DNA from 2 places in the Mesorhizobium sp. BR1-1-13 genome. Region 1 is predicted to be linked to the other one. Evidence: riboswitches for the same ligand, from Rfam matches in the RefSeq annotation. Region 1 holds a riboswitch; the other holds the start of a gene.
The links. A riboswitch is a leader RNA that binds a small molecule or an ion and turns the genes downstream of it on or off. The one in region 1 is predicted to bind thiamine pyrophosphate.

Region 1 (3,461 bases):
CTCCCCGGTCAGCATCTTCAGGAGCGTCGTCTTGCCCGCGCCGTTCGGCCCTACCAGGCCGACGCGGTCGCCGCGCTGGATGCGGGTCGAGAATCCCTTGACCACGGTAAGATCGCCAAAGCTCTTCTCGATGTTCCTGGCCTCGATCACCAGCTTGCCGGATTCGGCGGCGTCGCTGGCCACCATGGTCGCGGCCCCTTCGGCGCCGCGATGGCCGCGAAAACGCTGGCGCATGGTCTGCAATTCGCCCAGGCGGCGCATGTTGCGCTTGCGCCGCGCGGTCACCCCATAGCGCAGCCAGTGTTCCTCGCGCACGATCTGGCGGCCGAGCTTGTGCTGTTCGCGCTCTTCTTCCTCAAGCACCTGGTCGCGCCATTCCTCGAACTGGCCAAAGCCCTTATCCAGCCGGCGCGTCTGGCCCCGGTCGAGCCAGACGGTGGCGCGCGAGACGCGCTCGAGGAAACGGCGGTCGTGCGAGATGACGATGAGAGCCGAGGAGGTGCGGACGAGCTCCTCTTCCAGCCATTCGATCACCGAGAGATCGAGATGGTTGGTCGGCTCATCGAGCAGCAGGATATCGGGCTCGGGCGCCATGACCCGGGCAAGGGCGGCGCGCCTGGCCTCGCCGCCGGAGAGGTCGCCTGGCCGCTCCTCGCCGGAGAGGCCGAGATGCTCCATCAGGTAACTGGCGCGATAAGGATCGTCGGCGGGACCGAGCCCGGCCTCGACATAGGCCCGCACGGTTGCGAAGCCGTCCATGTCGGGCATTTGCGGCAGATAGCGGACGGTCGCCGATGGCTGGCGGAACACCTCGCCGTCTTGCGGCTCGATCAGCCCGGCGGCGATCTTGAGCAGCGTCGACTTGCCGGACCCGTTGCGGCCGACCAGCGCAATCTTGTCGCCGGCCGACGCTGCCAAGTCGGCGCCGTCGAGCAGGGGCGTGCCGCCGAAGGTCAGTTTTATTCCGTCGAGATTGAGAAGAGGCGGCGCCATATCAGCTTTCTGGCAAGGGATAGGGATGGGCGAGCAGCAGCGCGCGGCCCGCTCCCAACGCGATCTCCAGCCTGCCCTTGACCTCGTTGGAGATGGTCAGCGACGAGCCGAACGCGACCTTGACGCGGTCAAGCGGCCATTTCGCGCCGGCGACGGTCAGCCCGGCAAGCTCGGAAAAACCCAGGATCGAGAACAGGGTGCCGTCGGGATAGTCGAAGCGGGCCGTGCCGTGCGCCAGGGGCACGCCTTCCTGCGCGCCGCTGGTCAACAGCACCTTTGTCCCGGCCCCGGCCAGCCGCAGGGCGAGCGCCATGTGCAGGAAGGCATGGTCGGCGCGCTTGCCGCCGAAGGCGCCGGCAAGAACGAGGCTGGTCGCGCCGCGCTCCAGGGCGGCCGATATCGCGAGTTCGCCATCGGTGGCGTCCTTCTCTGCCGGAAAGGTTCGGCGCGGCACAGCAGCCAACTCATCCGGCAGGCCGGCGGGCACGGAATCGAAATCGCCGACCCACAGTTCCGGCACAAGGCCGAGCGTCCACGCATGGCCGATGCCGGCATCGGCGGCGATGACGCGGGTTCCCTCGACCTGACGGTCGAGCCGTGGCGTGCGGATGAGATCGCCGCCAAGCAAGATGGTGAATGTGCTCATATCGTGTGGCCCTTACCAGCCCGGCGGCGGAAACGGAAGGCCGGCAAACAGCCACTTGCGCGGTTCACCGGCCGGGCCTATGTGTCGAGGCGCTCTAACGGGGTGCCGGACGCGATATTTCGCGGACCGGCTGAGAGGCAGTCTCGCCAACCCGCTGAACCTGATCCGGTTTGTACCGGCGGAGGGATTAGACGTTTCGGACAGTCCGACGCCTCAATTCCTTTAACGCGAACGAAGGAGGCGCCGATGCGCACGCTTTTATACGCCCTTGTCTCTGCAATGGTCGTGGTTTTCTCCGGGCCGGCCTTGGCCAAGGACAAACTCACCGTCTACACCTATGAGAGCTTCACCGCCGACTGGGGTCCCGGCCCGGTGGTGAAGAAGGAATTCGAGGCTGAATGCGGCTGCGATGTCGATTTCGTCTCGGTCGCCGATGGCGTCGCGCTGCTCAACCGCGTCAAGCTGGAAGGGACCGCGACCAAGGCCGACATCGTGCTTGGCCTCGACACCAATCTCACCGCCGATGCCAGGGCCACCGGCCTTTTTGCGCCGCACGGCGCCGTGACCGGGCTCAATGTGCCGGGCGGCTGGAACGACGACGTCTTTGTCCCGTACGACTATGGCTATTTCGCCGTCATCTATGACACGCAGAAGCTGAAGACGCCGCCCAAGAGCCTGGAGGAATTGGTCGAGGGCAGTGCCGACGACAAGATCGTCATTCAGGATCCGCGCACCTCGACGCCGGGCCTCGGCCTGCTGTTATGGGTGAAGTCGGTCTATGGCGACAAGGCGCCGGAGGCCTGGGCCAAGCTCAAGGCGAAGGTCTTGACCGTGACGCCGGGCTGGAGCGAGGCCTACGGCCTGTTCACCAAGGGCGAGGCGCCGATGGTGTTGTCCTACACGACCTCGCCCGCCTACCACATGATTGCCGAGAACACCGAGCGCTATCAGGCCGCTTCCTTCGAGGAGGGCGAATATCTGCAGATCGAGGTCGCCGGCATCACCACGACGGGAGCCAAAAATCCGCTGGCGGAAAAGTTCATCGCCTTCATGACCGGGCCGAAATTCCAGGATGCCATCCCCGAGACCAACTGGATGTTCCCGGCCGGCAAGACCGACAAGCCGCTCAATCCGGCCTTCGACAGACTGGTCAAACCGACCAAGACCTTGCTGTTCAGTCCCGAGGAGGTCGCGGCCAACCGCAAGGCATGGGTGGATGAATGGCTGGCGGTGATGAGCAAGTAGTTGGGTCGTATGATCGAACGATGAGTGCTCTACGGCGCCCCCCTCTGTCCTGCCGGACATCTCCCCCACGAGGGGGGAGATTGGCCGTCACGACGGCTTTCGCCAATTGGCGACGTCACAGGAGAGGGTGGAGCGCTGAAGCAGTCAATCTCCCCCCAAGTGGGGGAGATGTCCGGCAGGACAGAGGGGGGCGCGAAGGAACGCGACGCTCGCTAAAGGTCCTTTGGGCGGCCCAGCGTGCAGCGCGCGTCTGACCCCCGCATCTCCGCCGGCATCCTCGCGCTTGCGGCGATCGCGCTGCTGATCGGCGGCGCGTTTGCGGGTCTTCTTTTCGAAGGCGCAAACAATTTCTCCGGAGCCTGGGCAGCGTTCGATCCTTATCTCCTGCGCGTCGTGCGCTTTACGTTGTGGCAGGCGGCGCTTTCGACGCTGCTGTCGGTGGCGCCGGCCCTGTTCGTGGCTCGCGCGCTGTCGCGCCATCCGCACTTTCGCGGCCGCGGCTTCATCCTCCAGCTCTTCGCCCTGCCGTTGGCGCTGCCGGCGATCGTGGCGGCGCTCGGCATCCTGGCGCTCTACG
Region 2 (3,461 bases), on a different contig from region 1:
GCGGCTTGCCGTCGAAGAATATCTCGCCCTCGCCGTGAAGCGCGCCGATCAGAAGCTGGAACAGCGTCGACTTGCCGGCGCCGGAGGGGCCCAGAATGGAGACGAATTCGCCGGCGCCGACGCTGAGCGAAATGTCGGCAAGCACGTCGAGCCCCTGGAAGGCCTTGCGCACATGCCGCAGTTCGAGCCGGTTCATCGCCAAGGCTCCCTTCCTGCGGCCCGCCCGCCGGCGGCCCGTTCCCATGGCATGGCAAGGCGCTGGACCAGCACCGTCAGCCCGAACAGGATGAGCGTCAGCACGGCGCTGACGGCGACGGCGGCCAGCACCAGGTCCGGGCGGAAGTTGTTCTTAGCGTTGAGCATGTAGATGCCGAGGCCCTTCGCCGCGCCCGCATATTCGGCGAAGATGGCGCCAACGACGGCATAGGTGATCGAGATCCTGACACCGGCGAAGAAGTAGGGCAGCGCCGAGGGCAGCCGCGCCAGGACGAAGACACGCCAGCGCCCTGCCCCAAGGGCGCGCAGCATTTGGCCGATCTCAGCCTCCGTCGCCTCATAGCCTTCGGCCAAAGCCACCAACATCGGAAAGAAGGTGACCAGCGCCACCAGCAAGATCTTGGGCATCAGCCCAAAGCCGAACCACAGCACCACCAGCGGTGCAATCGCCACCAGCGGCAAGGTCTGACTGACCACGAAGACCGGAAAAAGGGCGCGCCGCAATGGCTGGAAGAAGTCGATCAATATCGACAGCACAAAGGCAGCGCCGAGCGAACAGGCAAAGCCGGCGAGCGTGGCACGGAGGGTTGGCACGGCGTTATCGGCCAGCGCGTGCCGGTTGAGCATTGCCTGAGCGAAGACGCGCGATGGCGCCGGGAGGATTGTCGGCTTGATGCCACCAAAGCGCGCATAGAGTTCCCACGCGGCCAGCAGCAGCCCCACCGAAAGCATCGCCGGAGCGGTTCTGGCGATGAGGTCCACGATCGGACGCGAAGGGGCGGACGGGGAGGACACGCAGGTACCTGGAGCGGATGGCGCGGGGCGCGCCGTCAGACGGCGGTGGGGCTGTTGGCCGAGACGGTGACGTCGAGCGTTACGTGGCCGGCACCCGGCCCGAAGCGGCAAAAGGCCTCGTTGAGTGCGGTAAAAATGGCGCCTGCGTCGCCGCGCAACTTTGTGCAGAAATGCTTGGAGCGCTCATATACGCCCGACTGCTTCAGGAAGTCGATGCAGCCATAGATCTCGTCCATGTGGTCGTCGGTGCCCATGACATAAAGCGAGAACTGCGCCGCCGCCGGCTGGCCGGTGGCGGCTACGCCGCGCACGGCGGCGATAGCGGCTTCCTTGCGCGGGCCGAGCGGCCCGGCAGGTCCGCCAAACGCGTCGGAGCGGCAGATCGGATCGTCCGGCTCGCCCGGGCAGCCGCGCGAGATGGCGGCCGAAAGCACGCAATGCTTGCCGCTGCGCGCTGCCGCCACGAACAGGTCGCGCATGGCAGGAAACAGCACCTCGGGCGGCCCGACCAGCAAGGTCGAGATATCGTCGGTCTCGATCCGCAGTCGATCACGATAGGGGTCCAGTGCCCCGAGCGCGCCAAGGATGACGCCGACAAAATCGCCGGACATCGGATATAGGGAAATCTGTGCGCCTGAAAACATCGCCCGCCTCGCTCCGCTGGTATTACCCAGATCAGCTTCTAGGGTCTGTGGGCTTGCCGCCCCCGTCTCAGCCCCGACCGTACGGAGCACCCCTGTGGATGGGCGCGTTAAAGCACCAATCGGGTAGCTATGAAAGCTGTTTTTTCAGGACCATCGCCGGAAATGCATTGCGCCAGGGCTGATTGTGGCGGTTCCGTCGGGCCCGGCCATAAGGGCAAAATTTGTCCGGAACCTTCGCCACTACGAGGGGTTGTCCCTATAGTCGCAGACGCGACGAACTTCGTAGAAACGAGCGAAGACTTCACAGAAATGGAGACAAACCATGTTCATGAAAATCCTCGCAGCTTCGGCTCTTACAATTGGTCTCGCGACTTCGGCGATGGCGCAAAGTGCTGGCGGAAACGGCGCCAATAATGGGCCCGGCAGCGGCCAGTCGGTCACAGTCGACCCGAACACGCCGGCATCGCCGAACACGGTGGATCCTGGCACGACCGGCAGCACGACCGTCATGCCCGACGGCATGAATTCGAACGCGGACCGGAACTGTCCGGCCAGCCCACAAGGTGCTCAGCCGGATGCCAGCCACACCGCTCCGGGCACGGCTTCGCCGACCGTCAATGACAAGCATTGCGGCAAGTAGCCATTGGCCGGAACTGCTGGAGAACGCCACGGGGCGCCTGTTCCGTGGCGTTTCCGTCTCTGGATGTATCACCCTCGCCGAACAGGCTGGCGCCTGAAATGCAACCCGTCATCGGCCGAGCCTGGCAGGAACCGGGCTTTGTTCGATCCGGCGCCTACGAAACAGCCTTTTCGCGAACCGGCAGCTTCCAGCCCGGCCTGACGAAATGACAGGTATAGCCGTTCGGGTATTTCTCCAGATAGTCCTGATGCTCGGGTTCGGCTTCCCAGAACGCGCCGGCCGGAGCCACCTCGGTGACCACCTTGCCGGGCCACAGGCCTGAGGCGTCGACGTCGGCGATGGTGTCTTCGGCGACGCGCTTCTGCTCATCGCTGGTGTAGTAGATCGCCGAACGGTAGCTCATCCCCACATCGTTGCCCTGGCGGTTGCGTGTCGTCGGATCATGAATCTGGAAGAAGAACTCCAGCAGCGTACGGTAGCTCACCCTGGCGGGATCGAAATTGATCTCGATGGCTTCGGCATGGGTGCCGTGGTTTCGGTAGGTGGCATCAGGCACGTCGCCGCCGCTGTAGCCGACGCGCGTGGACAGGACGCCCGGGATGCGTCGGATCAGATCCTGCATGCCCCAGAAACAGCCGCCGGCAAGCACCGCGCGTTCGCTTGAAGTCGCCATATCAAATCTCCCCAAAGCAGCTCCGGGAAAGGTTGTAGCCGTTTCCGTCCGGAATTGCGCACGATAAAACTGGAGGCCCGGCGCTATGACAGCCGCTCCAGGATTTCCCATAGATGGGCATTGCCGTCGGCTTCGTCCAGTCGACGGGCGCGTCCTGCTGCCGATCACCACGGGCGCGCGGCGTCACTCCCCAGGCCTGAACCTGCGCACCACGACCTCGAATACGATATCCGAGATCCACATCGCGCAGACGCCGATGAGGAATGCGGCCGCCAGCGTCGTGGTGTCGTCATTGGCCATCGGCAGGCCCATGGCGCGGGAATACTGGACGACGGGCAGCGTCAGATAGGCGGCGGCTAGCGCGCCGCAGATCGGCGAGGCCACCATCTCGCGCGGCTTGTAGCGGTGGCGCGACAGCGCGCGCAATATGCCGCCGGACAGGCCGGCGACCACCACTGGCACCTTGATGCCGAGCAGGTCGAAAATATCATGC

Region 2: linked by a shared signal. The riboswitch ahead of LB533_RS25345 (YkoF family thiamine/hydroxymethylpyrimidine-binding protein) and the one ahead of thiB (thiamine ABC transporter substrate binding subunit) in region 1 are both predicted to bind thiamine pyrophosphate.

The regions. Positions count from the first base shown of each region.
Region 1 is NZ_JAIUIH010000001.1:137,622-141,082, reverse strand. It holds gene LB533_RS00740 (ABC-F family ATP-binding cassette domain-containing protein) at 1-993, opposite strand, end outside; gene LB533_RS00735 (thiamine diphosphokinase) at 995-1,639, opposite strand; TPP riboswitch at 1,728-1,843, shown strand; gene thiB (thiamine ABC transporter substrate binding subunit) at 1,886-2,884, shown strand; gene thiP (thiamine/thiamine pyrophosphate ABC transporter permease) at 3,122-3,461, shown strand, end outside.
Region 2 is NZ_JAIUIH010000013.1:118,780-122,240, reverse strand. It holds gene LB533_RS25355 (ABC transporter ATP-binding protein) at 1-196, opposite strand, end outside; gene LB533_RS25350 (ABC transporter permease) at 193-948, opposite strand; gene LB533_RS25345 (YkoF family thiamine/hydroxymethylpyrimidine-binding protein) at 1,047-1,655, opposite strand; TPP riboswitch at 1,646-1,759, opposite strand; gene LB533_RS25340 (hypothetical protein) at 1,978-2,295, shown strand; gene msrA (peptide-methionine (S)-S-oxide reductase MsrA) at 2,450-2,968, opposite strand; gene LB533_RS25330 (hypothetical protein) at 3,152-3,461, opposite strand, start outside.